DNA from 3 places in the Nostoc sp. CCY 9925 genome. Region 2 is predicted to be linked to each of the others. Evidence: predicted binding sites of a transcription regulator. Region 2 holds the regulator's gene; each other region holds the start of a gene.
The links. Region 2 encodes HrcA, which represses chaperone genes, less so after heat shock. Its sites were predicted from a motif close to TTAGCACTCNNGANTCNNGAGTGCTAA; they were not measured.

Region 1: groES (co-chaperone GroES) is a predicted target of HrcA. The motif match lies at 3,429-3,455, and genes of this name have one in related genera.
Region 3: groL (chaperonin GroEL) is a predicted target of HrcA. The motif match lies at 2,857-2,883, and genes of this name have one in related genera.

The regions. Positions count from the first base shown of each region.
Region 1 covers NZ_CAWUDO010000001.1:198,227-208,789, reverse strand. Annotated here, with positions in the region: gene ACM0OY_RS00890 (ParA family protein) at 1-3, shown strand, start outside; gene ACM0OY_RS00885 (hypothetical protein) at 3-422, shown strand; gene ACM0OY_RS00880 (Rpn family recombination-promoting nuclease/putative transposase) at 450-1,262, opposite strand; gene groL (chaperonin GroEL) at 1,349-2,983, opposite strand; gene groES (co-chaperone GroES) at 3,101-3,412, opposite strand; gene ACM0OY_RS00865 (hypothetical protein) at 3,792-4,121, shown strand; gene ACM0OY_RS00860 (response regulator transcription factor) at 4,596-5,273, shown strand; gene asnS (asparagine--tRNA ligase) at 5,425-6,816, opposite strand; gene ACM0OY_RS00850 (hypothetical protein) at 6,898-7,260, opposite strand; gene ACM0OY_RS00845 (DUF6439 family protein) at 7,573-7,869, shown strand; gene ACM0OY_RS00840 (ATP-binding protein) at 7,921-8,370, opposite strand; gene rlmD (23S rRNA (uracil(1939)-C(5))-methyltransferase RlmD) at 8,751-10,166, opposite strand; gene ACM0OY_RS00830 (allophycocyanin) at 10,358-10,563, shown strand, end outside.
Region 2 covers NZ_CAWUDO010000062.1:23,285-33,847, reverse strand. Annotated here, with positions in the region: gene ACM0OY_RS25995 (hypothetical protein) at 451-1,881, shown strand; gene ACM0OY_RS25990 (Npun_F5749 family FMN-dependent PPOX-type flavoprotein) at 2,070-2,654, shown strand; gene cysE (serine O-acetyltransferase) at 2,772-3,539, opposite strand; gene ACM0OY_RS25980 (hypothetical protein) at 3,718-4,209, opposite strand; gene ACM0OY_RS25975 (DUF3352 domain-containing protein) at 4,453-6,141, opposite strand; gene ACM0OY_RS25970 (rhodanese-like domain-containing protein) at 6,292-6,651, shown strand; gene hrcA (heat-inducible transcriptional repressor HrcA) at 7,105-8,223, shown strand; gene ACM0OY_RS25960 (DUF2834 domain-containing protein) at 8,236-8,913, shown strand; gene ACM0OY_RS25955 (PAS domain S-box protein) at 9,445-10,563, shown strand, end outside.
Region 3 covers NZ_CAWUDO010000053.1:44,456-55,018, forward strand. Annotated here, with positions in the region: gene corA (magnesium/cobalt transporter CorA) at 1-889, opposite strand, end outside; gene groL (chaperonin GroEL) at 1,160-2,824, opposite strand; gene ACM0OY_RS23890 (MraY family glycosyltransferase) at 2,981-4,063, shown strand; gene ACM0OY_RS23895 (iron uptake porin) at 4,917-6,491, shown strand; gene ACM0OY_RS23900 (glycerate kinase) at 6,752-8,002, opposite strand; gene ACM0OY_RS23905 (SLC13 family permease) at 8,102-9,568, opposite strand; gene ACM0OY_RS23910 (acetamidase/formamidase family protein) at 9,859-10,563, shown strand, end outside.

The sequences.
Region 1 (10,563 bases), on a different contig from region 2:
TAATGGAAGCATCACAAATTGCAAAGTTATTAAGAGCGATCGCAGAAGTTATAGAATCCGAGCCTAAATTTGCCAAGGCTGTAGAAAAATGTCTAACTAACAGTTTAAATTCTCAAAGAAGTAAAGATTCATCCGAGGCAACGCCAAAGGAGTCAGACACTAGTAAAACTCTAGAAAATGGCGATATTATCCTCAATGAATGTCGCCAAGTTTTACGCGAAGAGGGTGAAGAAAAGTTGAGGCTTTACTTAACTAAGCTAGGAGAACAGGTTAGAGAATTATTGAAACATGGTCAACTTGACCCAAAACGCTCTATACGTCGCCGAAAAGATTTGAATAGTATTATTGAGCATATTATTCAAAAATTGCAAGCTCAAGATAAAAGCGGAAAACTACTTGCAGCCTCAATCTCGAAAACATGATGTATCTTGAAAAGTAAATCGTTTTTATTAATTCCTCTCTTGCTGTTCTACCCAAACTGCCAAATCAGCAACTTCCGAAAAATCAAGCAGTTCTTCTGCCAAGTCTTCTAACTGTTCAGCAGACAAATTACGAATCTGCTCAACTAATGATTCATCAATATCACCAAAACGCCGTTTAAGCTGACGGCTAATCAATTTAAAGGCTTCTTTCTGAACGATATCTTGATAAATTACAGATTCTTTCATAATATCCTCCCGTAAAAATTGACGAACTAAATTCTTGTCAAATCGCAAACCTGCCAGAATTTCTACACAACCTGCAATATTTTGTCGCTCCTCTCTATCTGGAATTGTAGCGACTTGTTCAGCCACTTGTGCCAGTAAAGCTGGTGGCGAGTTTGTTCGTGTCAAACTTGCTAGAGGTAACAGTGCAGGATTTTCCAAAAATAGCTCTGAATCTTGTTCCCATAGGCGAACCACCCGATACTGGTGAATCGTTGTCTCGTCTCGATATTCTTCTGCGAAAGCCACCTCGTTACTAGTTTCCTGTAAAAAGATTAATACCTGAGTTACAGGACATCTGTATTGACGTTTTAATCTCACAGAATAATCAAGCATTCGGAAATTCAGCGGTGGGTTAGATTTCGCTAAAGTTTGAAATTCAATATGCAAAATTTGGTTAGCTGCTTGCAAAAATGTCACAGAATCCGCACGAATTGGTTCAAGTGTGAGTTCAGTTTTTAATACTTCAATTTTTTGGACTTCCACCCCCAGCAACCAACGGACAAACTCACCTGGGTACTGTTCAGCTAAATATTTACAAGCGTTATCGTAACTCACCTCTTCCTCCTTTCTGCGTGACACAAAAAAAATAGCTGCCTCCTTTGCGGAGGCAGCTATTTTTACAAACAGGAGACTATTAAGTATTAGTAATCGAAGTCGCCACCAGCACCAGCACCAGCAGCAGGAGCGCCGTCTTTAGGTTCAGGCTTGTCAACTATAATACATTCGGTTGTCAACACCATACCAGCGATGGAAGCAGCGTTTTGCAGAGCAGAACGAGTTACTTTCGCAGGGTCAACAATACCAGCAGCTAACAAATCGACGAATTCGTTGGTTGCAGCATTATAGCCAACGCTGAATTCCTTCTCTTTGACGCGCTCAGCAATCACAGCACCATTTTGACCAGCGTTTTCTGCAATTCTCTTCAGAGGCGCAGGTAAAGCACGAACGACAATCAACGCACCAATCAACTCTTCGCCTGTGAGGTTGCTGTTCGCCCAAGTTTCTAAATCAGGAGCGAGGTGAGCGAGGGTTGTACCACCGCCAGGAACGATACCTTCTTCCACAGCAGCTTTAGTAGCGTTGATAGCATCTTCTAGGCGCAGTTTCTTGTCTTTCATTTCGGTTTCGGTGGCTGCACCCACTTTTACCACGGCGACACCGCCAGAAAGTTTAGCAAGACGTTCTTGCAGTTTTTCTTTGTCGTAGGAAGATTCGGTTTCTTCGATTTGACGACGAATTTGTTCTACACGAGCCTTAACCGCAACTTCGTTACCTTCAGCAACAATTGTGGTGTTGTCCTTGGTAATGGTGATACGGCGAGCTTTACCCAGGCTATCTAACTTGGTATTATCTAGCTTCAAACCAGCATCTTCAGTGACTAGTTGACCGCCAGTCAACACGGCAATATCTTCTAGCATAGCTTTGCGGCGATCGCCAAAGCCAGGAGCCTTGACAGCAGCAACGTTGAGTACACCGCGCAAACGGTTTACCACTAAGGTTGCTAAAGCTTCTTTTTCGATATCTTCAGCAATAATCACCAAAGGACGGCCAGCACGAGCTACTTGCTCTAATACTGGTACAAGGTCTTGCACTAAAGCAATTTTCTTATCGGTCAGCAGCAGGAAAGGCTCATCGAAAACTGCTTCCATCCGTTCAGCGTCGGTGGCAAAATAAGGAGAGATGTAGCCTTTATCAAAGCGCATCCCTTCAGTAATTTCCAACTCGGTGAACATAGATTTCCCTTCTTCTAGGGAAATTACGCCTTCCTTGCCCACCTTATCCATAGCTTGGGCAATCATCTGACCGACTTCTTCGTCATTACCAGCCGAGATTGCACCAACTTGGGCAATAGCTTTGGAATCTTCCACCGGACGGGCATGTTCCGCAATTTTGTCTACCAGGAAGCTGGTAGCTTTGTCAATACCACGCTTCAACAAAATCGCGTTAGCACCAGCGGCAACGTTCCGTAAGCCTTCTTTGACAATCGCATGAGCTAAAACGGTAGCAGTGGTGGTGCCATCGCCCGCAGCATCGTTGGTCTTAGAAGCAGCTTGACGAATCAGAGCTACACCAGTATTCTCAATGTGGTCTTCTAATTCGATTTCTTTGGCGATGGTTACACCGTCATTAACGATTTGCGGTGCGCCAAATTTCTTTTCTAGGACTACGTTACGACCTTTGGGGCCAAGGGTAACAGCTACAGCCTCAGCCAGGATATCAATGCCTCGCTCAAGAGCGCGACGGGCGTTTTCGTTGTAGATAATGCGCTTTGCCATAGGTATCTAAATTCAAGGAGTAAGTCAATTTTTTTCAATTGGGCATTGGGTAAACAGGGCAAACAGGGCATTGGGAAAACTCTTTCCTATTCCCCATTCCCTATTCCCTACTCCCCACTAGATAACGACTGCTAAAATATCTTTTTCAGAAAGCAGTACATATTCTTCAGTACCAAGTTTGATGTCAGTACCAGCGTACTTAGAGTACAGGACTTTATCACCAACTTTAATTTCCAACTCTTGACGGCTACCGTCGTCGTTACGCTTGCCAGGGCCAAGGGCGACTACTTCCCCTACCTGTGGCTTTTCCTTAGCGGTATCGGGCAAATACAGACCACCTGCGGTCTTTTCCTCAGAGGCGCTCACTTTCACGAAAACGCGATCGCCCAAAGGTTTTACTGTAGAAACGGTTAGAGATATTGCTGCCATATGATTTTCTCCAGAGTTAGCACTCTCAACTCCTGAGTGCTAATCTACCCAAAAGCGGCATCCAATGGCAAGAATTTCTTAAGTACGGGTTCCCGAACTAGAATCTCTTCGGTGTACTTAAGTATAAATGCTTAATTATTTTTATCCTTCGGGTTCTGTTGCGGAAGTTACGAATATTTCTATAGGGACTGGCGATTTGGGATTAGGGACTGGGGACTGGAAGGGATGAGCAGAGGGTAAGTTGCACTAAGCCTTTCCCTTATGCTTCCCGCCCCTTCCAATTCCCAATCCCCAGTCCCCAATCCCCAGTACCCATCTCAGTAAACTTTATTTGCAAAGCTTGGAAATTGTTATAGAACTGTAATCAGGGAGCCGCTCTATGAGTAACAATAAGGTGATCCAGAAAAGCCATCAAATCCCAAAAACCACCAAGTCTGTTGAACATAAAGCCCTGAGTAATTGTGTAGAAAGTTTAGGACTGGCAAAAATTCAGCAACATATTTTTATTTGTGCTGAACAAACAACTCCTGACTCCTGCTCAAAACCAGCTAGTCTGGGATCTTGGGAGTACTTAAAAAAGCGAATTCAAGAGTTAAAACTCGACAAGGGGCAAGCAAGTCATCCCATTTGCGTCTTTACAACTAAAGCCAATTGCTTGCAGGTTTGTTGTTCTGGACTCATAATGGTGGTCTACCCTGATGGGATCTAGTATCGCCAAGCAAACTCGGAAGTTATTGAGCGGATCGTTCAAGAACACTTAATAGGCAAAATGGCGGTTGAAGAATATGCATTTTTAACCCATTCTTTGCCAGAAACTTCCCTAGTTTCTTGTGAACATCTCATAGAGGCTTAACAGCCGAAGGATATGTTATGGCAGTAAGCTTTAAGAAAGTGCGGGTTGGTTTTGAGGTAGGGTCATCTTTAAGCCAATACTTAACTAGTTAAGTCAGAAGGATTATTATTTTATCAGTGTTTTTTTAGCCCGCCCCTTTCAAAGCGATATATAATAGCGCATTATAGATACTACTGCTATACGTATCCTTGCTGGACTTTTGCTATCGAGCTAGTAGTCTCTTGAAAGTGCTCGGCATTTTTGAGACTTGAGACAGCAAAGGCAAGTTAAGTAGGCAAAAGGACAACATCTCACATAACCCACCATAGAGGATAAATATTCAAGACCTTGATGGACCGAAGCGCGACAAGTGCCACTGCTATGAAAGAGCCCAGCATGAAAGATCACAAACGACTTCTATTGATTGATGATGACCCTAACCTCATCTTGCTGGTGAAGGATTACTTAGAATTCCGGGGATATGAAGTCATCACCGCTGAAAATGGACGCGAAGCTCTGGAAATTTTAGAGCAAGATGTTCCAGACATGATTATCTGCGATGTGATGATGCCGGAAATGGACGGATATACTTTTGTGGAACAAGTCCGGCAAAACGAACGCACCAGCTGGATTCCAGTTCTTTTCCTTTCAGCAAAAGGGCAAAGTGCAGACCGAGTTAAAGGTCTGAACAAAGGTGCTGATGTTTATATGGTCAAGCCTTTTGAACCAGAAGAACTCGTAGCCCAAGTTGAGTCCTCACTGAAACAAACTATCCGTTGGAAAGAACACCAAGCAAAAGGAGGCGAAAACGGTTCCCGTATCCAAGTTCCCTTTGATGTGCAGTTAACCCCAACCGAACTGAAAGTAGTCCAGTTTGTAGCTAGGGGTTTAGCTAACCGAGAAATTGCTGAAGAACTTAACGTTAGTCAGCGTACAGTTGAAAGCCATGTGTCCAATATGTTGGGCAAAACCAATCTCCACAACCGCACTGAACTAGCGCGGTGGGCGATTGAAAATCAAATGGCATAGCCGATTTTAGATTTTGGATTTTGGATTGATAATCTAAAATCCAAAATCCGAAATTTTTACAAAAATTACAGCAAAAACCACTAGTAAGACCCTGAAATTTTTTTGAATTTAAGGGTTTTGCTTGTTTTACGAAAATTACATCAGGCTGGTACTAAAACTCGGCACTTTGCGGTGTACGCGGAAAGGGAATTACATCACGAATATTTGCCATTCCGGTGATGAATTGCACGAGTCTTTCAAAACCCAAACCAAAGCCAGCGTGAGGAACGGTACCATAACGACGCAAATCGAGATACCACCATAAATCTTCTGGCTTCATTCCTTGCGCTATTACCCGACGTTCTAAGACTTCTAGGCGTTCTTCCCGCTGGGAACCACCAATAATTTCACCAATTTTCGGGGCGAGAATATCCATTGCGCGGACGGTTTTTTCATCGTCGTTTAAGCGCATATAAAAAGCTTTAATTTTTGCGGGATAATCTGTGACGATTACTGGCTTTTTAAATAATTGTTCAGCTAGATAACGTTCGTGTTCTGATTGTAAATCTAAGCCCCAGCTTACAGGATATTCAAATTTGACATCGGCTTTTTCTAAAAGTGCGATCGCTTCTGTGTAATTTAGGCGTTCAAATTCATTGTTAATAATATTATCAGCTGTTGCCAACACAGAATTATCAATGCGCTGATTGAAAAATTCCATATCTTCTGGGCAAGTTTCTAACACATATTTAAAAATATGTTTGAGAAAAGCCTCAGCTAAATCCATATCGCCTTCTAAATCACAAAAAGCCATTTCTGGCTCAACCATCCAAAATTCTGCTAAGTGACGCGAAGTATTGGAATTTTCTGCACGGAAGGTAGGGCCAAATGTGTAGACGTTACTAAACGCCATCGCCATGATTTCGGCTTCTAACTGACCGCTAACTGTTAAATATGTAGGTTTAGCAAAAAAGTCTTGGCTGTAATCTACTGCTTGATTATCTGTGCGGGGAATATTTTTTAAATCCAAACTAGTAACGTTAAAAAGTTCACCCGCGCCTTCACAATCGCTAGCAGTGATAATGGGCGTATGTACCCACAAAAAACCTCTTTCTTGAAAGAATTGGTGAATAGCTGTCGAACAAGCATTTCTCACCCGGAAAACTGCACCAAAAGAATTAGTACGCGATCGCAAATGTCCAATTGTTCGCAGAAACTCAAAGGAATGACGTTTCTTTTGCAGAGGATATGTATCGGGATCAGCTTCTCCGTGGACTGTTATGGATTCTGCTTTCAACTCAATCCTCTGTCCTTTACCCAAAGAAGCCACCAATACCCCAGCCACCTCAACAGCAGCACCAGTATTCAGCTTTTTCAAGATAGGTTCGTAATCTGGCAAATCCTGATTGATGACGACTTGCAAATTAGCTAGCGATGAGCCGTCATTAACTTCGATAAAAGCAAATCCTTTGGACTCGCGTTTTGTCCTCACCCAGCCTTGAACTTGGAGAGACTCATCAGGTTGACCACTTCGCAATATTTCTGCAATTCGTCGATTTACCATATTATGCAACTTATATTTCGTCAATTTAGGGACTAAAGATATTAAAAAATGCTAACTCACTAACCCAATCCCAAATTGGGTTTACCCAGCATAAGACTTTAATATCCAGCCTATGATAACGCCCATTCCACCAAAGCGGACGGCCTGCCAGAAAGGTTTTTTGAGACTACGCCAAGAAAATAACTGACTTTCTAAATTGAGTTCTAGCATTTCCAACTGCTGTTTGATTTGTCGTAACTCTGCTTTAATTTCTGGTGTCTGGGATTTATGGCGCTTTAATCGATCCTGACGTTGCTGCGATTGAGCCTTTTGCTGACGATCGCGCTGTACTTGATTGTAACGTTCTCTCAAGGATAAGAGCGATCGCTCTACTTCCTCAATTTCTTGTGATAAATCTGGTTCCGGATTTTCCCCTGGCGGTTGTGATTGTTGAGACGGCTTCATTTACAAGTAGTAAACTAAGATTAAAAGTCAATTGTCATTTCTCATTGGACATTTGTCATTAGTGAATAAACAAAGGATAAATGACTAAGCACAAAATCTCTTAGGAGGTTTGAGACCATTAAACGCCAATTCGTTTCAGCCGCCAGATCTAACACAGTGGCTCAACGGCAGTTCCTTTAAGCGGGGGAAAATACGAACTTGTGATGGTTGGAAACCTCTCTGCGAGACGCTCCGCGAACGCAAGAGAGTTCTCTTTGGCAACGAACTGCCTCAACTTTGTAAAATAGGACAATTGATAAAGGACTTTAAATTATGTCTCAATCTGCACAGCTACCGAAAAACAGTCAACTGAATGAACTTAGTACTTTAGAACTAGCCCAAGCCCTAATGCAAAGACTGAGTATCTCTCCTGAAGATTGGCATCGCCTCAAGTCTAACCGCAATTCCCGGGCCACTGAACAACTAGCAGCAGCTCTTGTTTATCTTTTAAACAATCAACCACAAGAAGCTCAAGCCAGACTAGAACAAGCGCTTGGTTGGCTAGATCGCTCTATTTCTGCTCCTCCCTGTCCAACTCATGGAAATAAGGGAGTAGGGAGTGGGGAGTAGAGAATAGGGAATGGTTTCCCCAGTCCCCACTCACCATTCCCCACTCCCCTATTAACGTCGCAGAGATAGTCCCCGGCGGTTTTCCATTTGTTTACAAAGCCTCAATTCTGTACCCTTGCGATTCCACTCGACCTGATCGAAAATTTGATGGAGAAGGCATAGACCACGACCACTTTCTGCTTCATCTGGTGGCAGATAGTCTGTTGGTTCTTCATCAATAATAGGTGAGGGAGTAAAGCCGCTACCCTGGTCTGAAATTATCCACCAATATTGATTATCTATTAAGGAAAAACGTACTACAACTCTTTTACTCGGGTCGAGATTATTGCCATGTTTAGCTGCATTTACTAGGGCTTCTTGAAGTCCTAAACGCAGTTCCGATTGTAATTTTGCTGGAATTTCTGCCAACAATAAATCTAATATTGGACAAAGATAGAGGGTTGAGGCAAAACTAATTGTGCCCCAATAACGTCCAACAGGACGGAGCGAAATAGTAATCACAAGAGAAACCCCATAGCTTTCAGTTAGCTAGACATCAGTTTGGTGTCACAGGCACCCTGATAAAAATTGAGGTGGTCATGCTGCCTTCAAACTTGCGTCTTTAAAACTAAATTTTGAAAATGCTAGGGAGCATTGACTCTATAAATAAGTTGGAATTGCTCGGATATATAACGGCTGTAATAAATTTGATAAAAGAGTGAGCAACTTAGAAAAGTGCTATGAATTTTATTGAGTATTGGCATACTCTAGTCAATTGCCGATTTGTAATTTAGACAATTCCATTCATACTTTTATGAGTCGATGCAACTTTAATTTCTTTAAACAAAATGAATTTCTATTTTTAGCTTAATTCGATTTTAGCATTGTTAGTATGCACTAGACTACAAATTTGAAATTTCAATTTTTTTAAAGGAATCAGCATCCTTATCCAAATTTGATAGCACAAGAAAGGCGGCAGCTTCCACATGAGCAGTTTGGGGAAAAAAATCAGCAGGTTGCACCCGTGCGATCTTATATTGCCCATCTTGACAGAGTAATTTCAGGTCGCGGGCGAGGGTAGCTACTTTACAGCTGACGTAAACAATCCGAGATGGTTTCAATTGCCGTAAAGTGTCGATTACAGCGCGATCGCACCCTTTACGGGGTGGATCGAGAATTACGACTTCTGGTATTGTGCCCATTTTTGGCAGCAATTTCTCAACTGGTCCGACTTGGAATGTCACATTATGAATTTCATTGCGCTGGGCATTCAAAAAAGCTTGTTCTACGGCTGCTGGTTGCACTTCTAAACCTGTGGCTTGACGTACTTGTTTGGCGAGGGGCAAAGTTAAAGTGCCGATACCACAGTAGGCATCAACTAAAGATTCATGCCCTTGAAGGTTAAGTTCTGACTGAATTACCTCCAATAGTGCCTCTGCTGTTTCTGTATAAACTTGGAAAAATGTATCTGGGCGCACTTGAAATTCCAGTCCAGCAAATTTTTCACGCAGGTGGGGTACTCCAGCGATGCAACGGGTTTCTAATCCAAAGATAGCATTTGTGCGATCGCCATTGCGATTGAGGCATACTCCCATTAACTGCGGATAACGCTTTAACCATTCCTGGGCTTGGGTTTCAATTTCTGGTAAATTCCAGTCCTTGACCACCAAAGTCAGCAACATTTCGCCAGTGTGGCGGCCGATGCGTAAACTCAGATGGCGGATTTGCCCAAGGTGGCGATGTTCGTCGTAAATTTGCCAACCCCGCTGTTGGATATCCTGCTTAACTTCGGCAAGCATGGGATTTAAACGCGGGTCTTGGACTGGACATTGATTTAAGTTAATTAATTGGTGGCTACCTTTTTGGTAGTAACCAGCTTGTACTTGTCCTGTTGCAGATGTGCCTAGAGGATAAGTAGATTTATTTCGATAGCCCAAGGCATAACCAGCAGCAAGTACTGGATCTACTAGTGGTTGGATAAAACCGCCAATGCGCTCCATTGCTTGGATAACTTGATTTTGCTTAGCTGCTAGCTGGTAATCATAATTAATGTGCTGCCACTGGCAACCACCACACTTGTCAGCCACAATACAAGCAGGGCGGATGCGATGGGGAGATGGTTGCAATAGCTCCTGGAGCTTAGCGTGAGCATATTTAGGTTTAACATGTACTAAACGGACAATAGCGCGATCGCCTGGTACAGTATCCGGGACAAACACTACACGTTCATTAGCGCGTCCCACACCATCGCCAGTGTCACTCAGGTCAGCGATGGTTACTTCAATTAATTCACCTTGTTGCCAAATTATTTTAGTCATTAGTCATTAGTCATTTGTTATTGGGCATTGGGAGTGCTGAGTTAGGAGCAAAGCCAGAAACTCTGAAGCTTCGCTTAAGAATTATTCTCTTTATCTCTCCATCTCTTGCTCCCCACTCCTAACTTCCTCTTCACTTGTGTACCTCAGACTCGCTAAACTAGCAGATAATATTTAAGGTGATTTCAATCATCATGACTGTAATTAGCCAAGTTATTCTCAAAGCTGACGACGAACTGCGTTATCCCAGCAGTGGCGAACTGAAAAATATCAAAGACTTTTTGGAAACCGGTGTACAACGGACGCGCATTGCTGCTACCTTAGCTGAAAATGAAAAAAAGATAGTCCAGGAAGCAACCAAACAACTTTGGCAAAAGCGTCCTGACTTTATCTCTCCCGG
Region 2 (10,563 bases):
GATAACTGTGCTACCCTATTTATCTTCGGTAACTTGTCCAAAAGACTTGCAGATATAATAAATAATATTTGTAGGACTTAGGCAAAAACTCTCTAAAACTCTGATTTCTCTGTGCCCTCTGTCTTGAAAAGTTATGATGTTTTCGACACGACAAGCCGCCCTCTGGGCGTCTACCGAGGGAACCTCCGCTCATACTTTTGGCTGTGTACCCTGCGAGAAGCCGCTTTGCGTCTACAATTTTCCGTTACCTGTGCGTAAGTCGTGATTTGTTTGCACACTTGCCCCGCTAAAGATTATATCGACGATTTTTAGTAAAGTATTCACAATTACCATATAATCTAAAATTACTTGATAAATTGTTAATTATCAGAATAAAACAACGTGGAAAAATTTATACAATTAACTAGATTATCTAATGTCCATTGCAGAGTCAATTAAAGAATTTATAAAATGAGTAATATTTGGAGAAACGGTAAATATAATTTAATAGAAAAGATTATAAGACGCTATCCAGATTTACAAGAAGTTTTAGAAACATGTAATTTTCAACCTTCAATTAAACGAGAAGCTTCTCGTTTAATTGTTGTGCAACCAAAAGTAGCGATCGCCTGTAATTTACCCAAAGCTTTTACAGAAGGTAATTGCGAAATAGACTTCAGCAACATCATTTTAAGAGGTCTGAAAATTAGCTTAAAACATGAAGAGATTTTGACCCAATTAATGACTGGGTTAAACACTCCGCCAGATTGGAGTTGTCGTCGTTTTTTGAAACAGCTAGATCAAAATAATTTTCAAGTAAATTTAGGTAAAACAACTCTTATCTTATCTGAGTTAGAAACATTAAATTTGTGTTTGTGTGTTGATAAAGTTTGCCAAGAATATAAAAAATCAATAATTGAATTTGAAAATACTCTAGAAAGTTGGGATTTTGAGTTTGTAGACATTGCAAATATTCGAGGTTTTATACTATTTTCTGTAGGTCAGAAATTATGGAAACTAATGCAGCAGTTTGCTGATGAATTTGATTATAGTAAGGGCAAGTCAGAATGGCATTTATTTCATCATGAGGATATCTCAATCCGAGTGAGTCGAGGAATCCGCGATCATGCATTTATCTTGCCCAGATTTGATAGTGATTTATCATTATTACCTAATAATAAAATTAATATTATATATAAAATAAATGATATTTATTTCCAATCTATTGAAAGAGGTAAAGTTACTTATTGGCAGCAAGACATAGGACTAAGAGGAACCTGGACAGCTAAATATACTAAGCAGTGGTTATTAGAAAAATATATTCCCAAAGTGATTAGTTATTATTTAGACAAGTTTAAATTATCTGAAGCTGAATTACTAAATGAAATCATAAATTATAAAGGCGATGCCTACGGCGGCAAGCTACGCGTGCAGATAAAAGAAATTAATGAGATTAAAGATTTACTACCTTATCTTCGCAATATCCAATCTTGGTTACATATATATAAAGAAAATATTGCAGCTACACTCTTACAATCTTATTATCAAGCATTTATAGATTTAGTACGGAATACTGATTGTTCAATCACAGGCATAGATTATATTATGAGAAATTTACTTAGGGTTAAGTGGAAGAATACACAAGAAGAAATTCCTCGTGATTCCACACACTGGACTTTTAAACATGCTATGAATTGCTTAGATGAACAAGTAGCAAGAATAAATAATAGTAAGTACGAAAATAGTTTCAAAGCAGACTTAATAACTCGGACATTTATTTGGATAATAGAAAACGGAAAAATTAATTTTTCTCAAGCTCAGTTAAATGCTGCTAAACACGCTTTGCAACCACTTTGGGAGCAAAGTCGTTTTGAAATGCGCCATGTATATGTTAATCGATAAAACTACATGATTCGCTGTAAATGCAATACAAATCCAGGTAGGACGTTTTCCCCCGATAAACTAGTAGAATCGAGGATTGCAAAATTCTTTACTTTGTCTTCTATCAATTGTCTAAAATAAAGCAACAGATACAAACCTGGAAATTCAGATTGAATCTGAATTTTAAAAATTACGAATTACGAATTAGTATGTCTCTTGCTCCTTGGCGAGGTGCGATCGCCCACGCCCTCCACCGCAACCGCAGTCTTGTTTATGCCCGTTACCTGCAACTAGCAACGGTACAGGCCAACGGTCGCCCCGCTAATCGAACTTTAGTCTTTCGCAGCTTTTTAGAAGAAACGAACCAGCTAAAATTTATCACCGATAGCCGTAGCGCCAAGGCCGACCAGATACAGCAACAAACTTGGGCTGAAGCCTGCTGGTACTTTCCCAATACACGAGAACAATTCCGGATCGCTGGCTCTTTGACTCTGGTAGGTAATGATGATTCGCACAAAGATTTACAGCCTGCACGCATTTCTATTTGGCAAGAACTAAGTGATGCAGCACGTTTACAGTTTGCTTGGCCTCATCCTGGTAAACCTAGAGTCAAAGAAGTACAAGCTTTTGAGCCACCACCACCCGACCCACTGCAACCAGTACCTAATTTTTGTCTACTCTTACTCGAACCAATGCAGGTAGACCATTTAGAATTGCGTGGCGAACCACAAAATAGAAGATTTTATCGCCGCGATGATAATCAACAATGGTTTTGTGAAGAAATTAATCCTTAATTTTGTCAGTTAGGAGTTATGAGTTGGAAGGTGCAAAGTTGGCATTTATAATTTTGATTTCTCACTCCTCACCAGAGGCGGAGCGTCTCCGGCTTTGCTCTTAACTCCTAACTTTATTTAAATACCCGCACCATCTAGAAATTGCTGTATTGCTTTATCTCTAAGGCTACACACAGGAGCATTTTGTGATAAGTCAGCTTCCTTAGAAGCTACAGAACCTGCGAATACAGGAGTTTTTTCATTTGAAGCATGGGTGCGCTGAAGATTTTGTATTTGTTCTTCTAACAACTCAATCCGATTTACTAGAGCGCGAATTACTTCGGCTTCCGAATCTGGTAGATTATTGTGTTCTAATGGGGCAACTCTGACTCCAGAACGATATACAATCCGACCAGGTACTCCTACCACAGTGCAGTCAGAAGGGACATCCCTGAGGACAACTGACCCAGCGCCAATACGGACATTATTGCCAATTTGGATATTTCCCAGGACTTTCGCTCCCGCACCGACTACAACATTTTCACCCAATGTAGGATGGCGCTTACCGCATTGTTTACCAGTCCCCCCAAGGGTGACACCTTGATAAATTAGCGCATAGTCTCCTACGATCGCAGTTTCACCAATTACTACACCCATACCGTGGTCAATGAATACGCCATATCCAATTGTTGCACCTGGGTGGATTTCAATTCCAGTCAAAAACCTAGCCAAGTGAGAAATCAGGCGGGGGATAAAAGGAAGACCAACATGATGAAGCCAGTGAGCCAGCCTATGCAATAACAGGGCTTGCAAACCAGGGTAACAAAATAAAACTTCTAACCAGTTACGGGCAGCCGGGTCACGTTCAAATATGATACGAAAGTCAGCACTCAGAGTAGATAGCACGAGATAGTACCCTCGGAAAGCACAACAAGCTACTATCCCATATTATCGTCTCAGGTGTTGCAGATAAAAATGGGGCATGGGGCATTGAGAGGTGTGGGAGGTGTGAGAGGGGTGGGAGGATAGAAAGAAATCTTTCCCCCTTTTCTCCCCACACTCCCCCATTTCCCCACACTCCTCATCACTGCTGCTCGACTGTCACAATATAATCTCGCTTCATTCCAGGATTAAATGTACCTACCCAAATTCGATAGATGCCTTTTTTCCAGTTGCGATCGCTAATGCTAGCATCTTTACTTTTGCCAGTGTCATCGCCACAGCGAATCGTCGCTTTATCTGGGCCTTGAATGAGTAAAGTGGTATCGTTATTATTGCTATCAATCTGTACCGTCAACTGGGAAAAGTCATTTTCCAAAACCATAATGTGATCTGGATTTGGATCGGCAAAACCGATACAGGCTTTCTGTTCGCGATCGCGGTTAGTAATAGCAGACAATGAGTAAGAACCACCTGTAAATCCTTCCACTTTTCTTTGTCCTGGATCGGAGTTTGTTGACAGCGTAAAAGTACCAAAATTTGCTGTTTCTGCTATTACCGGGGTAGCTACTAAGGCAGTAACTATAGCTAACAGCCAGCCGCCACAATACTGAGGTCGGGGGCAACGGTATTTCATAGTAGCCCTCCAACAGGCTTTGAAAATAGTAGTGATATATACATATTGTAGTTAATAAATTACAGTGAATTTTCTGTGAGATGTGCCACATTTAAATGTGCCACAAGTGATGTCTTTAAACGCACGCAGGTAGTTGCTAGTTATTATCTCGAACCAAAAAGCATCTACAATTCCTAAAGTTAAAGAAAGTGCAGAAAATAAAAGAATTTTTAACCTTCTGCACTTTGAGTTTGTGTGAAAATTTTAGGAATTATTTAGTTGAAAAAAAATGCCACCTTTGAGCGCTTCTGTGTTAGTTCCATAACTACTAACTGTGAGCGATCGCAGGTTATTAAAAAACGGTTTGCCTAAAACTTCCACTAACTTGAGAATTGGGATTTGACGCTCTAACAAATCCTGACTTTTTGTCCAGTCAAGATAGATATAGCCTTGGTTAGACTGAGGAATCGCAGCAATACTATCTTGGAACTTAGGATTATTAATTAAGGAATTTTCCTTGGCTGTGAAAACTTCATCCATTGTTTCAAGATCGGAGGTGAAAATTTCGTAATTTCCTAAGGTTGTATGCGCTCCCCGGACTTTTGCCTCAATAGCGAATGATGCTCGGTTTTTGTCATTGTTTTTTTTACTAGCTGTGGTTAACTCTGTCCAAGCAGAAATTTTTTGGTTGTCTATGGTCACAGGACTGATAGTGAGTCCATTAGATGAAGCGATCGCGTCTAAACGTGCTACGCCTTGTTCTACACCGTCGGATTTTTCCGCTACAAAAATCCAATGGGGGGTTGTTTGTTCTTGAGGTAACAATGCTATGGCATATTCTCCCTGTACCCAACTGAAAATATCCTTTGGCAAATTTATTCCCCAGCGTTTTTGTGCATCGCCCAACGGTTTTAGGAACTGAGAAACCACATCTTCTTGAGAACCATATATAGTTGCTGTTGCTTGTTTCCAAAGTTTGGCTACATCACTGTTATCCAAATTACTCAAATTGGAGCCAGAAATTGCTAAACCTGCTGATGCTGGAACATATTGCAATGCTGCTACAGGTTTGGTTAGTGGTGGGGATGGGGAAACAATTTCTGATGAAGTCACAAAGGCGGTTTCTGCTAGCAATCCTTTGGGCTTCAACAAGAGGGAAATAATTTCGCTGTTATATGTTTGTTCTGCTAATTCTAATCCTTGCCATTTTGCCACGATGGGAAGATTCAAGAAGGCTACAGCTATACTACCTTTGGGTAGTTCTTTGGTAGCTTTTTGGTATTCTGAGGAGCTAGTCAAATTCAAATCGGGAGCTTGGACGTTATTGATAGCCTCTCGCAGCACTTTGGGATCGTTAGCAAACAACACAAAACCTTCGCCAACTACAGCACCGGCTAAATTATTTTGGATTGGGGATTTTGGATTTTGGATTTTATTTTCTGCGATCGCTTCCTGAGTGTCAGAAATCAGCTTTACGCCTTTGTATTCTTCAACATTTAAGTTTGCCCCAGCTAAGGCTCTTTTGGAAAATAACAACTCGACAAACTCACGACTTTTTTCCGGTTGCTGGGTTGCGAGTGCCAAAAGATACCCTGGTTGCTGTCCATTTTCTGGGTCGCGATCGATATCTAGGTTGGTAATAGCCAGTGTAATTTCATTACCTAGCCAGGGTTTAATATCTTGTTGGTAATCTATGCCACTCTTAGCCAAGAAACTAGTTTTGAGCCTAGATAGCTCTCCTTCACGCTCCAACGCTTGTAAACTGTCAGGATTTGTCAGTAATGACACTATTGCAGGAGCAAGTTTCGATACGAATATTGTTGCACCAGGCTGGGAGCTAGGGGCAATGAGACTAGCCGGATTTTTAGGGAAAAACCAGTAGAAGCCAGCGATCGCTAACACTGCGATCGCACCAGCTACGATAAAACCGATGAATGGGCGTTGTCTATTCACATTAAACCTATTAAAAAAGATAGTTCACAGCCATTTAAGCAGAAAGAGGACGCCGGGAGAGGGAGACGCGTCTTCTTGAGAATCAATGCTCATGCCAAGGCAGAGATTTTCTGTCAACATAAGTAAATTACAATTGTCCACAAAAATCTCATGACAGAGAACTCATTTAGTCAACCTATTGCCCACATGAGTGTAGAGGAACTAGCACAACGTCTCGCTTCAGGTGATACAAGTATTCAACTAGTAGATGTACGAGAACCACAAGAATTGGCGATCGCTAGCATTGAGGGCTTTGTTAATTTACCGTTGAGTGAATTTCCTGAATGGGGAGATCAAGTACCTACTCTCTTCAATCCCCAAGCTGAAACCCTTGTGCTGTGTCACCACGGTATGCGTTCTGCCCAGATGTGTCAGTGGTTAATTGCTCAAGGATTCACCAATGTGCAAAATATTTCAGGCGGTATTGATGCCTACTCTAAATTAGTAGACCCTTCAATTCCCCAGTATTAACTTTTGAACTTATGAATTACTTCAGATGGGACTTACTCTTCCATCTGGCTTTTGCTATTGTGAAATCAGTAGTCAATCAATGTTCGGGTTTCCTGGGGAAGCTTGGGACCTTACACATTAAGTAGTCATTTGTCCAGTTTTTAAGTCCTACTATAGCAGCAATCACCTGAAAAATACGTATTCAATAATACTGTTCACAATATATAGTTGTGCAAAAATACGGTTATAAAGCTATGAACTAGTAGATTAAGATAGTCGCTCTTTATAGCAAAAAACAAAATTATGTTTGCAGCAGAGTTGTAACTATGTTATACGCAAACGTGAAGATTAATTATCACAATATAATTGTATAATCTATTAAATTAATTAATTTTTAATAATCTTTCGTTTAGGATTGAATCCTCAAATTTTTTCCAAGTTTGATTAAAATTTGCACTCAGCAAAGCATACCCTATGGAAGTCCAGTTGACAAATCGACAACAGCATATACTTTGGGCGACAGTACGTCACTACATTGCTACGGCAGAGCCTGTTGGTTCAAAGGCTTTGGTCGAAGAGTACGATCTGGGTGTTAGCTCAGCAACAATTCGCAATGTCATGGGTGTTTTAGAAAAGTCTGGCTTACTTTACCAACCACACACCTCTGCCGGACGAGTACCTTCAGACTCAGGATATCGCATTTATGTTGACCAGCTAATTACACCCTCTGTGCGAGACGCTACGGGTAGCTTGCTTCCACGAAGTAGTACGGAAACTTTAGTAAAAGAAGTAGAGCTGGCATTACAAAAGCGCCTTCACTGGGAAGATTGGAGTTTAGAAACTTTACTCCAAGGAGCTGCACAAATTTTAGCAACTTTGAGTGGCTGCATTAGCTTGATTACCATGCCTCAAACCACTACGGCATTAGTGCGACATCTACAACTAGTGCAAATTGAGTCCGGAAAGATCATGCTGATTGTAGTGACTGATGGTTATGAGACACATTCCAAGTTGATGGATTTGTCGCCAGCACCAGAGGAAACACAACGGGAATCAGAGGTAATAGATCGGGAGTTGCAAATTGTTTCTAACTTTTTGAATAGCCACTTACGAGGGCGGAGTCTGCTAGAACTAGCCTATCTTGACTGGAGTCAATTAGATCGAGAATTCCAACGCTACGGCGAATTTCTCAAAAATTCAGTTGCGGAATTGACTCGCCGCACTGTTGCGCCGACTGCAACACAAATTATGGTTCGAGGCGTTGCAGAAGTTTTGCGTCAGCCGGAATTTTCCCAATTACAGCAAGTGCAAACAATTATCCACCTGCTGGAAGAAGAACAAGACCAACTATGGCGATTAATATTTGAGGAACCAGAGCCAGAAGATTTAGGTAAGTCAAAGGTAACGGTTCGCATTGGTGCAGAAAATCCCCTAGAACCGATACGCACCTGTAGCTTGATTTCTTCTACCTATCGCCGAGGCTCAATACCGGTAGGAAGCGTAGGAGTTTTAGGACCAACACGGCTAGATTATGAAAGTGCGATCGCTGTTGTAGCTGCTGCTGCTGATTACCTTTCAGAAGCTTTCAGTTAGATTACAGAGATTATGATCAGAAAAATTGCCTTTGGGTTATTGTGGTTGGGATTGATTGTTTATGCATTTTTTCTCTCCCCTCCTCAACAACCCGGTACATTCGAGTTGATTAAAAACCTTTCTATTGGTCAATGGCAAGGTATCAATTCATTAATAATAGCCCTATTCAATCTCATGGGCGTTTGGCCTATCATTTACAGCGCAGTAGTGTTTATCGATGGTAGAGGACAAAAAATACCTGCTTGGCTATTTGCCATCGCTTCTTTTGGGGTTGGTGCTTTTGCACTATTACCTTACTTAGCCCTTAGGGAACCAAATCAGAAGTTTGTTGGTAAAAAGAATACTTTGCTCAAGCTGCTAGATTCTCGTGTAACTGGTTTTGTTCTAACTGTAGCTGCCGTTATTCTAGTTGCCTATGGTTTCACAGGAGCAGATTGGACAAATTTTAGCCAACAGTGGCAAACTAACCGCTTCATCCATGTAATGAGTCTAGATTTCTGTTTACTTTGCTTATTATTTCCTACATTAGTAGGGGATGATATGGCGCGTCGTGGTTGGAAAAATCCACAACTACTGTGGATAACAGCCTTAATACCACTATTCGGCCCATTGATTTACTTATGTGTGCGTCCGTCTCTACCAGAAATTGGTGCAGAGACTATACCCACTGAGCAACCAGCGCCGAATTAAACAATTCATAATCCCAATTTATATCATGTTCGGGTGAAGACTTATCATTAGGACTGACGCGGAAGGGGGCACGGGGACGCACAGAAATTTTAATAATAAGTGATTATCCGAACTTGATATTAGAGCTGATTCGTAAAGAAAATCTAAAGAGAACTGATCAAACTTTGTTCTTAAGCTTTTGTTTATGAATCAGTTCTAAGTTTGTTTAATCTTTGTTATTTATTTGCAGTGGGAGGGAATTCTGTATATTACAGGAGTACTAACACTGATGGTTATACCTAACTAAATCTTAGCTACCACTTGATCCCTTTTTTGGGAACGCTCAAGCTGACGGTGAAAGCTTTATGAGACGGTAGTTTGACTTTTTTGTTTGCATTGAGAATCAGTGACATGGAAAAACTTTTTGCCAAAAAGCTAGGGTTTTGCCGTATCAAGAGAACCAAGTTCTTAATTGTGGATAAAGTCGAGCTTAGATGGCGAATCTGACTCCTGAGTAATAATACTAAATTCCCGCAACAGCCAAAATTTAAGATGAGCGAGATATTACCATCGGAAAACACCCAGGACACTGCCAAGCAAAAACAGAATACTAATCCAAATCGCAATCAGGCAGGAATCAACTTGCATCAGAGCGAAGTACACTTGCAGCAGTTAATTGAATATACTCCCGTTGCGATCGCCATACTAGATCGAGAAATGCGCTATCTTGCTGTGAGTCACAAATGGCTAGAAGACTACAGCCAGACTAATGATATTATTGGGCACTCGCTCTATGAAATATTTCCTGATATTCCCCCAGAGTGGAAGTCCTTTCACCAAGAGTGTTTAGTAGGGGCGACAAAACAATGTGATGAATATCCTTACCCACAGGCAGATGGTTCGCTACAGTGGCTGAGATGGTCAATTCGGCCTTGGTATATGACAAGCGGTGAAATCGGCGGCATCACGATCTTTAGCGAAAACATCACTGAGCGCAAACAAGCCCAACTAGCACTCCAGGAGAGTGAAGAACGCTATCGCTATCTGATCGCCGCTACCTCTGTGTTGTTTTGGGTATTTTCACCCGATGGCATCGTCGTTGATGATAATCCTAGTTGGCGGGAATTTACTGGTCAAAGTTGGGAGGAATATCAAGGCCGGGGATGGTTAGATGCAATTCATCCAGAAGATCGTCAATTAATAGCCCAGTCATGGGAAGAGGCAGTTAAGACTTCCAGCCTATACGAACAGGAATTTCGGTTGCGACGGCATGATGGTGAGTATCGGTACACACTCGCTCGAGGTGTCCCAGTCCTAGAACCAGATGGCAGTATCCGAGAGTGGCTAGGAACTAACACTGACATTACTGAAGGCAAGCAAGCCCAAGTAGCACTCCAGCAAAGCGAAGAACGATTCCGTTCGCTACTTGAAGCATCATCACAAATTATTTGGACTACTGATGCTAAAGGTGCATTTATTACCGACCAAGCACAATGGCGAGTTTTCACAGGACAAACAGTTGAAGAAAGTTTGGGTTGGGGTTGGATAAATATGATCCATCCAGAAGATCTAGCTCACACTAATGAGGCATGGTCAGCCGCAGTTGCCAACCGAAGTGTCTATGAAGTTGAGACTCGGATTCAGCGTTATGACGGTGAGTATCGCTACTTC
Region 3 (10,563 bases), on a different contig from region 2:
CCGCCGAAAGATATACATCCATTAATCCAGATGCTAGTTCTCGGTAAGTTTCCACCATATCCATGACTTGCACAGTATGGTCATAACAATCTCGCAGGTAGATTCGCACGTCTTCACTAATTAAATCACTACCATCACGAATCAAGGAATTAATTGCATCTCGCTGCGGCCAGATAGCGCGACGTAATTGCAGTAATTCTCGCCTAATTTGATAGATACTTTGTAGTGTTTGCGGAGTAGGTTTAACTATTACTTCTTCCTCTAATTCTTCGATTCGCTCACCGTAAAGTTCCAGGACTGGAAAATAGCCATCAATAATGGCATCTAACAAAGCATAAGCTAGATAATCGGCTTTTTGAGAACGAATGATGCCTTTACCTTTTTCAATTCGCGATCGCACTGGTTCAAAGCAATCATGCTCTGGTTCTTCTTGGACTGTCAGCAAATAATTTTTACCCAAAATTAAACTAACTTGTTCGCTATAAAAACCACATGTTTTTTCCTTTGGTACTACCATGCGAGCAATGAAGAGTAATTGGTCTTCATAATCCTCTGTTTTCGGACGCTCCGGTACATTGACCACATCTTCTAAAACAAGAGGATGTAAATCAAAAACTCGGCCTAATCTTTGTAATATATCTTGACTACCTAAACCTTGTACGTCTACCCAAGAAACGCTTTCCATGTCTAGATATGGAATACATTCTTCTGGAGTTGCTATTTGTTCGCGAATAAAATTCGTCTGGTTATAGTCAATCAAGAAAATTATTGGTGGTGGAGCGTCTGCATCAATAAAAATCGTTCCTGGCACAGTTCCTGGTTGGTGATGGAACTCATCTTCAAATGCCTTAGTTACTACTTTCAGGGCGCGGCGCAGTTTTCGTGCCATCAAATATTACCTAATAGTCATTAGTCATTGGTCATTGGTCATTGGTGAATGACAAAGGACATACACGTAATTTTACAAAAATTAAAAATCCCTGCTCTACCAGCAATAGAGATAACATATTGCTTCTGAATCAGCAATGGTATAAAAAACAGTTTGCCTTGGCAAGACAAACTGCTTCAAAATATTTATCTTAGGTTCAGAAGCAGAGCCACAGATGTTTCCGGCTCCGCTTCTAAATTGTGAATTCTGACATCTCTGGGTGAGCAGAGGTTAGAACATGCCGCCCATGCCGCCCATGCCGCCCATACCGCCCATACCGCCCATGCCGCCCATATCAGGGGCACCAGCAGCGGGTTTCTTTTCAGGCTTTTCAACAACGATCGCTTCGGTGGTTAAGACTAAACCAGCAATAGAGCCAGCGTTTTGTAAAGCTGAACGCACGACTTTAGCAGGGTCGATAATACCAGCAGCAATCAAATCTTCAAATTCGCCAGTAGCGGCGTTGTAGCCAATGTTAAATTCGGTATCCCGGACTCTAGAGACAACCACAGAACCTTCTGCACCGGCGTTGTCTGCTATTTGACGCAAAGGAGCTTCTAATGCCCGTTGGACAATCTCAGCTCCAATTTTTTCTTCTGCTTGCAAGCTGTTTTTAAATGCTTCTACTGTTTTGGATAGGTGAATGAGGGTCGTTCCACCACCAGGAACAATACCTTCTTCTACAGCAGCTTTTGTGGCGTTGAGGGCGTCTTCAATTCGCAATTTGCGGTCTTTGAGTTCGGTTTCTGTGGCTGCACCCACTTTAATCACTGCCACACCACCAGCTAGCTTAGCGATGCGTTCTTGCAGTTTTTCTTTATCGTAGTCAGAATCGGTTTCTTCCAACTGGCGGCGAATTTGACCAATCCGCTTTTGCACTTCTGGCTTGGTGGAACTACCAGCGACAATTGTGGTGTTTTCTTTATCGATGCTGATTTTACGAGCAGTTCCCAGGGTCTCCAAAGATGCCGTGTCTAGACTCAAGCCGATTTCTTCAGAAATCATTTGTCCATCGGTGAGAATGGCAATATCTTGGAGTAAAGCCTTGCGGCGATCGCCAAATCCAGGGGCTTTGATGGCAGCTACAGTCAGTACACCCCGCGCTTTGTTCACTACCAAAGTTGCTAAGGCGTCTCCTTCTACATCTTCAGCAATAATTAGCAAAGGCTGACCCGAACGGGCGACTTTTTCCAACACCGGCACTAAATCCTGGATGCTGCTGATTTTTTTATCAGTAATCAGGATGCGGGCGTTTTCAAATTCGACGATTTGCCGTTCGTTGTTGGTGACGAAGTAGGGAGAAATATAACCTCTGTCAATCTGCATCCCTTCAACTACTTCTAGTTCAGTCGTCAGGGATTTAGATTCTTCAACGGTAATGACACCATCTTTGGTGACTTTTTCCATTGCTTGGGCTAGCATATCACCAACTTCTTCGTCATTACCGGCTGAGACAGTGGCAACTTGAGCGATCGCACTTCCTTCCACTGGCTTAGCTATCTTGGCAATTTCTTCTACCAGGGCTTCGATAGTCTTGTCGATCCCGCGCTTTAAGCTCACCGGGTTACTACCAGCCGCAACGTTCTTAAGACCTTCCCGAATCAAAGCTTGTGCCAGAACTGTAGCAGTTGTAGTGCCATCTCCAGCGACATCTTTAGTTTTTGATGCTACTTCCTGGATGAGTCTTGCACCTGTATTTTCTAAAGGATCTTCTAATTCAATTTCCTTGGCAACAGTGATACCATCGTTGACAATTTGAGGTGCGCCAAATTTTTTCTCTAAAAGGACGTTGCGACCTTTGGGTCCCAAGGTGATTTTTACGGCATCGGCAAGGGCGTTAACACCCCTTTCTAGAGCTCGCCGCGATTCCTCGTCAAATGCAATAATTTTCGCCATGTTTTATTTCTCAAGCGCTTCCATTAGACAATTTAGCACTCACAGGACAAGAGTGCTAATGTCTCCAGCAAGTCAAGTTACAAATGGAAATGAAAAATTGATTAATATACAGGTGATGCTCATATTAGATACTGGCAGTAATGCTTGAATTGGGAGATGAACCTAGACAACTCCCTTAAGTCCCTTGGTATTGCCGAACCTAGCGGCACCGGCTGGTTGGCAGTAGTATTTACGTTCCTCTTAGCTTGGCTTGTAACCTGGCGTTTAATTCCGACAGTACGCAAATTCGCCTTGCGGGTAGGTTGGGCAGACCAACCCAACGCACGGCGGCTCAACCGAGAACCTTTGCCCAATGCAGGCGGGCTAGCTATCTACGCGGGTGTAATTGCCGCGCTGGTATTAGCCAGTCTTTTACGACCTATCGAACTCCAAAATGTGTTGGCTCAGGTGCTAACTATTCTGTTGGGGGGTTCAATATTAGTCCTTGTGGGCTTTATTGACGACCAGTTCGGTTTACCGCCCTCAGTTCGTTTGTGGGCACAAATTGTCACAGCACTCTTACTGGTAGCTAACGGTATCAGTATCAAAGTGATGTTTGGCACACCCATCGACTCGCTTCTGTCCATGTGCCTGACAGTACTATGGGTAGTAGGGATTACCAACGCCATCAATTTGATGGATGGTATGGATGGTTTGGCGGGGGGAATCAGCTTTATTACCGCCATGAGTTTGTTAGGGGTTGCAGCCCAATTTAACAACCGTGCAGCGGCAATATTGGTATTGGCAGCCTTGGGGGGTGCGGCACTGGGCTTTTTGCGCCACAACTTCCATCCCTCACGGATTATTATGGGTGATGCTGGAGCATACTTTTTTGGCTATGTCTTGGCAGCAACTAGTATTTTAGGCAGACTGCAACAAAACACGATCTATGCCCTCGTACCCACGGTTTTATTTCTGTTGTTGCCAGTGCTAGATACTACTCAAGTATTTGTACGGCGGCTATTAGCAGGAAATAACCCTCTGAGTACTCCTGGCAAAGACCACCTCCATCACAGCTTGCTGGCTTGGGGACTCTCCCAACGCCATGCAGCACTCACGTTGTGGGGAGTTACCTTGATTTGTAACTTGCTAGCGATGAGAATACAAGGTATGACTTTGGCTGTAATGTTGGCTACCGCCAGTAGTATTATTATTCTTTTGGGCTTTACTGTGTGGCAAAGAATGCGTCAACAACATTAGTACACTTTCGCGGATATAAGGAATTTTAAAAATAAAATCCTCAGTGATTAGAAATAATAATCATTGTAGAGTGTGGGAAGTCAGGGCTGACATCGGCAGCCCTGACTTCTGTTTTTGTAGAAGACGCGATAAGACACTTCCAAATCAATACGGTTCAGTTAAGGACATTTATACATTGAGGCAGGCTGTTCTTGAGCAGGGGGCAAAATATGTTTGTTGTACCCCTCGTGTACTTCATTTACGTGAAATACGCTGTAAGTTTTCTACCAAGCTTTTATTAACGTGAGTTCGATGGCTCGTGTAGTAACCACCTAATTGGCGTAAATATTGAAACCTCTCCCTGGTTTTACTACGCAAAACCGTCCCTCTCCGACTCGGAGAGGGACAGGCTTGAACTTTAGTTTAAGACAGGGAGAGGTTCGTCGAACTCACATTTTATTAATATCAAATCTAAACGCTACCTTTCTAGACAAGGTATTTTTTGCTTGTCAGGTGTGACTATTATTTGCTGAATTATATAGAATAATCTTGAATTTTATATGTTGATATATTTATTTCAGCTTACTTTAAAATCTACTATATGACTAGTATTTGATTTTTGAAATTACTTGTAGAGGCAGGGAACAGGCAATAGTGAAGAAGGGGATTAAAAGTGTACGGTTCTTTTCAGAAATCAAACCGGATTTCTATATTATTTGTAAATTTGATATCAGCAATAGTCTAAAAATAAATCATACGAAGATGAATTAAACATCAATTATTGATGAGAAATTTCTCATGATTTTTTAGTCAACAGCATGTTAATTTATTATCCGAATAAGTTGCATTTCTTAGTTTTTGTGTTGCAGTAAAAATGAATAAATTTTCTGGAATTTTCATCTTAACATCCAGTGTCAGCGTAGCTACAAGCTGTCTTATTAGACCAATTTTTGCTCTAGAAAATCAGCAACAAACTTCTCTAGAACGAACATTGCAATTAACATCTGTTTCTCAACTATCTGACGTACAACCTACAGACTGGGCATTTCAGGCTTTGCGATCGCTCATTGAAAGATATGGTTGTATTACTGGGTATCCGAACCGAAATTATCGCGGTGAACGTGCAATGACACGTTATGAATTTGCAGCTAGTTTAAACGCTTGTTTAACAGGAGTGCAAGAATTAATTGCCACTAATGACAACAGTTTAACAACTAAAGAAGATTTAGAGTTAATCCAAAAACTGCAAACAGAATTTTCCTCAGAATTAGCAACCCTACGTAGCCGGGTCGATACTTTAGAAAATAGAACGTCTCAGCTAGAAGCAAATCAATTCTCTCCGACAACAAAACTCGAAGCTGAAGCGATTTTGACTGCTGCTAGTATTTTTGGCGAAAACACTGCCGATACTGATGATAATCGAGATAACAATTCCAAATTGGATAATAATCTCATATTTGCTCAGCGTGTACGTTTAAATTTTGTGACCAGCTTCACCGGAAAAGATGAATTAAACCTCCGCTTAGAATCAGGAAATATTCCAGAATTTGACGAAAGGATTACTGGAACAACAATGACTCGTTTAGGTTTTGATGAAGATACTGGTAATGATATTGGATTGGATGAAGTTTATTATTCATTTCCTATTGGTGAGAAGTTAAAAACAACAATTGCGATCGCCGAAATGGAATTAAATGATTTTGCTGAACCAATAAACCCTTTGTCCAGTAGTGGTAGAGGTGCAGTTTCTCGTTTTGGTAGGTATAATCCGATTTTGCGGAGTATGGATGGAACAGGATTAGGGATTAACTACCAACTGAATAAAAATACTCAGCTTGCTGTTGCTTATATGGCTAATGATGCAGCCGTTTCGACGGAAAATAATGGTTTATTTAATGGTAACTTTGTTGCACTTGGACACTTGGATTTTCGACCAGTTGATAAATTAGGCATTACTTTTACTTATGTTCATAGTTACTATGCAGGAATTGGCGAAACTGGAGTTAATTTAACAGGAAGTACAGGTAGTTTAAGCGCCCGTAGTCCTTTTGGAAATGTTGCGACTAGAGCAAATTCATTTGGGTTAGAAACTAGCTGGCGAATCAATCCAAAATTTGTGATCTCTGGTTGGGTTGGTTATACAAAAGCCGAGTCAGCAGTCACAAATGATGATGCAGAAATTTTGAATTATGCTGTTAGTTTAGCCTTTCCTGATTTGGGAAATCAGGGTAATTTAGCTGGTTTAGTTTTGGGAATGCCACCCAAAGTTACTAGTAGTAGTTTAATTACTGATAGAGATACCTCTTTACATATAGAAGGTTTTTATCGTTTTCAGGTGACAGATAATATTTCGATTACACCTGGGCTATTTGTGATTACTAACCCCGAACATAACGCCAATAACGAAAGTATTTTTGTTGGGACTATTCGCACTACTTTTAAATTTTAATTCTGAGTAGGTAAGGTAGTGCGATCGCTCTTCAATAAATCATAGGACTTAGATCCCCCAACCCCCTTTTCAAGGGGGCTTTAGACGTTCCCCCCTTTTTAAGGGTGTATACACAAGTCTTCTAGAGTTGTGCCACACGCTTTTGATCCCCTCAACTCCCCTTAAAAAGGGGAGCAAAAAGTTCTCAAAGTCCTCCTTTTTAAGGAGGATTTAGGAGGATCTACGACGATTTTGGTTTTCTAGAGAGATGTAGCCATAAATCAACGTCTGTAGCTTGCTTCCCTAAAGGAAGAACTATCTTTAGTTTTAAATCTTGTTGCTTGCTTCTTGTATGGTGTGTTTACTTGGGATTTAAAGCTTCTCATTTGCCTACCCACCAACAGCAACCGCGCTACCTGTTCAGCAGCATTTGTTAACAAAGTTGAGGTTTGAGAAATCGCCTCACTCAGTTGACAAGGATGAGTCAAAATACTGTTGAAGTAATCGATACCTTGCTGGAAATTGATTTCTGCACCTTTACCAATGGTACCGACAAGTGCAATCACTGGTAAGTTATAACGTTTGGCACGCTTCGCTACTTCAGCCGGAATTTTACCGCGTGGGGTTTGAAAATCGATGCAGCCTTCCGCCGTAATCACTAAATCAGCTTTGGGAATCAGATTATCTAATTCCAAATACTGCATAACGATATCGTAGCGCGAGTATAATTTAGCTCCAATTAAAGCATGTAAACCTGTACCCAAACCCCCAGAAGCACCGCCACCAGGCATTTGTCCCACGTCGATATTTAAATCTGCCCTGATGACTGCGGCGTAGTGTTCTAGTGCAGAAGCCATTGCTTCCACAGTTGCTGCGGATGCACCTTTTTGAGGGCCGAAAACTCTAGCCACACCCTTGTCACCACACAGGACATTATGCCAGTTACAAGCAACATCAATTTGGACTTGATTTAAACGGGAATCTCGCCCAGAAAAGTCAATGCCTTTGAGTTTGATTAATTCACCACAACCCAAACCTAACTCATTGCCATTCTCATCCAACAACTTCACACCCAAAGCTTGCGCCATTCCAGCACCGCCATCATTAGTCCCAGAATCACCGCAGCCTACTAAAATGCGCTCTGCACCAGCATCTAAGGCAGCTTTAATTAACTCGCCAACCCCGTAAGTTGTTGTGATCATGGGATTTCTCATATCGGAGGGTACGAGACGCAACCCCGCCGCCGCCGCCATTTCTAACACGGCAGTTTTTTTCGTAGTTCCACCAAGGAAGCCAAAGTGAGCTTGTACTTTTTTTCCCACAGGCCCGGTTACTTCTAAGTGATGTAAAGTCCCGCCTGTGGCTGCTACCAGAGTTTTAGTGAAGCCTTCACCACCATCTACTAGGGGTGCTTTACAGATATTTACATCTGGTAAAACTCTAGTGATCCCAGTAGCTATGCAATCAGCTACTTGTTCTGCATCAAGACTTTCTTTAAATCCAGAAGGAGCGATTAAAATGTTTAGTGTCATTATTAATTTCCTGCGGCTATCTAGCCGCTTTTTTTGTCATTAAATCGGGAAATGGGCATGGGGCATTGGGCATGGGGATGAGGGAAAATAACTCAGCACTCAGAACGATAGCCCCACCCAACGCCACCAGGTGTAGTAGAACAGAACAACTAAAGCGAAGTGAACAACAATCATCACTGAACTTAGTCGGAGTAAATCTGTTGCTTTAAAGCCATCTTCTTCTGCATCTTGGTAAACCATTAGTGCTTTGGAACTGACGGGGAAGGTTAGGCAATAGTCCATACCTAAGGTACTAAGAAACAAGACAGCAACAGGATTTATATCGAGGCTGCTGGCGAGATACAGCAGGGGAGGGACTAAAGCGGCTGCTCTTGCTGTGTGGGAAGTCATATAAATGTGGGAAGTCAAACTAATGATGGTAAGTAGCACCAGAATCAGAAAGTGGGATTTGGTGCTGTCGATTTCACTGAAGCGAAAGACATGATTAATAATCCATTCTGAAGCTCCAGAACTGATTAATGCGCGTCCTAAAACCAGTGTTGCACCTACGAAAATAATGAGATTCCAAGAAACATCTTTGACTGCATCTTTCCACTTCATCACCCCAAAAGAAGGCGCGGTGAGAATCATGGCACCGATGATGGTGACGGTGGCAATTTCTAAACCATGCCATTTTTCGGTTAACCACAGCGCCAACATCAACAAGACAATCAACAATGTCTTGCGTTCTGGTACAGATAGGGGTGTTGATTGCAAGCATTCAACATCGAACTTTTGTTGCAAGGATTTTTTATCTAGAAACAACCGCATGATTACCCAGCAGGAGGCATAACTGGCAACAATTCCAAAGGGTAAGCCGTAAAGCAACCACTGGGTGAAAGATATATCTTTGTCAGAAATTTCTTCTAATAAATCTTTAGCAACTAAGTGAGAACCTGCACCAGTTAAGGAAGCAATTGTAGACACCAATATAATTGAAGGCATCAACAACGCCAAAGCGCGACGGGTACGCTGATTCTCTACGGCAATGGCGACGCTGCGAAAAATTGGGTGGGTAACAGCAGCGCGTCCAGAGGTAGAGGGAATCAAAAAGGAGAGCGGAATTAAGACTGTAGTCAGCAACCAAAATAAACTGCTGACGTTGTGCGCTTTGGCTGCTACTGCTTGAGTTAGCCTTGTGGCCAAACCAGTTTGCTTAACTGCGCCTCCCAAAATAAACGCACCTATCATTAACCAGACGACATCCGAACCCAAAGACTCAAAAAATTCTTCTTGGGAAATGCCGCCGATTAATAGCAGCATGAGTACCGAAACCAAGGCAATATAACCAGCATTAATTGAGGTCGTTGACCACAAAATTACGGTCACCGCAAACACAAATACAGTCAACCGCCCTTGTATAGATAAGCCATCTGGTAAAAATACCGTGACACCAGATATAGAAGTTAAAAATAGTGCCAATAGTAATTTTGGTTGCCAACGGCTTGATTGCCGAAAATATTGCAAAAATCTATCCAATTGCGTATTTATGGTGTTATGATTCTGATGTTTCTCATTTATTGTCATCTCTTAAATTTAGGCTCTAATTAATCTTAGATATCTCTTTTAATTAACTTGCCTCCTCATGAAAATCAAAGTATTATTGAGTGTCAATTAACTTGACCTTAAAGTAAGTTTAATCAGAACTTTATGAGAAGTGAATTAAGGAAATATGAGAACATTCTCATGAAAGTAATGCTGTATTAGTTGGTTGTAAGGCGGGTTATGAGCTATTCTCTGTATGGGAAACTCAAAGAAAATTTTGATCTCAGGAACCCTTAAATTGGAAGTTCCCAGAGTTAGAAGGAGGTAGAGCGATCGCTCACTACACTTTAAAAGCTACTAAGGATACCGTGCATTTGGGTGGTTTCTCTCATCTGCTAAACCCAGCACTGACTATTAATTCCGGCGATACAGTTGATGTAGAAACTTATACTGGTTATTACGTTTATGACAAGGCGCCACCAGAGTTTCTCACACCAGAATTTCTCGACATCTGCCAAAATCTTTTACCAGAACGCAAAGTTGCTGGAGGGCCGCATTTACTTACAGGGCCAATTTACGTGCGGGATGCAGAACCAGGGGATGTTTTAGAAGTAAAATTAGAAGCGATCGCACCTCGTTTACCTGTAGGTTTCAATGCAATTCGTACAGGTTGGGGAGCTTTACCACATCAGTTTCCTCAACCCGCTTTAAGATTCATTCCTCTGGATTTGGCAAACAATATCGCTGAATTTCCACCCGATGCTGGGATCAAAATTCCCCTCAAACCGTTTTTTGGAATTCTTGGTGTTGCTACGCCAGAAACCTCTCGAACTTCCGTTCCACCAGGTTCTTACGGCGGTAATATCGACAATCGCGAACTTCAAGCAGGCTCTCGTTTATTTTTACCGATTTTTGTTCCAGGTGCGCTATTTTCTATTGGTGATGGACATTCCGCACAGGGAGATGGCGAAGTAAATGTGACTGCCATTGAAACTTCCATGAACGGTAGAATTACACTTAAACTCCGTAAGGATTTA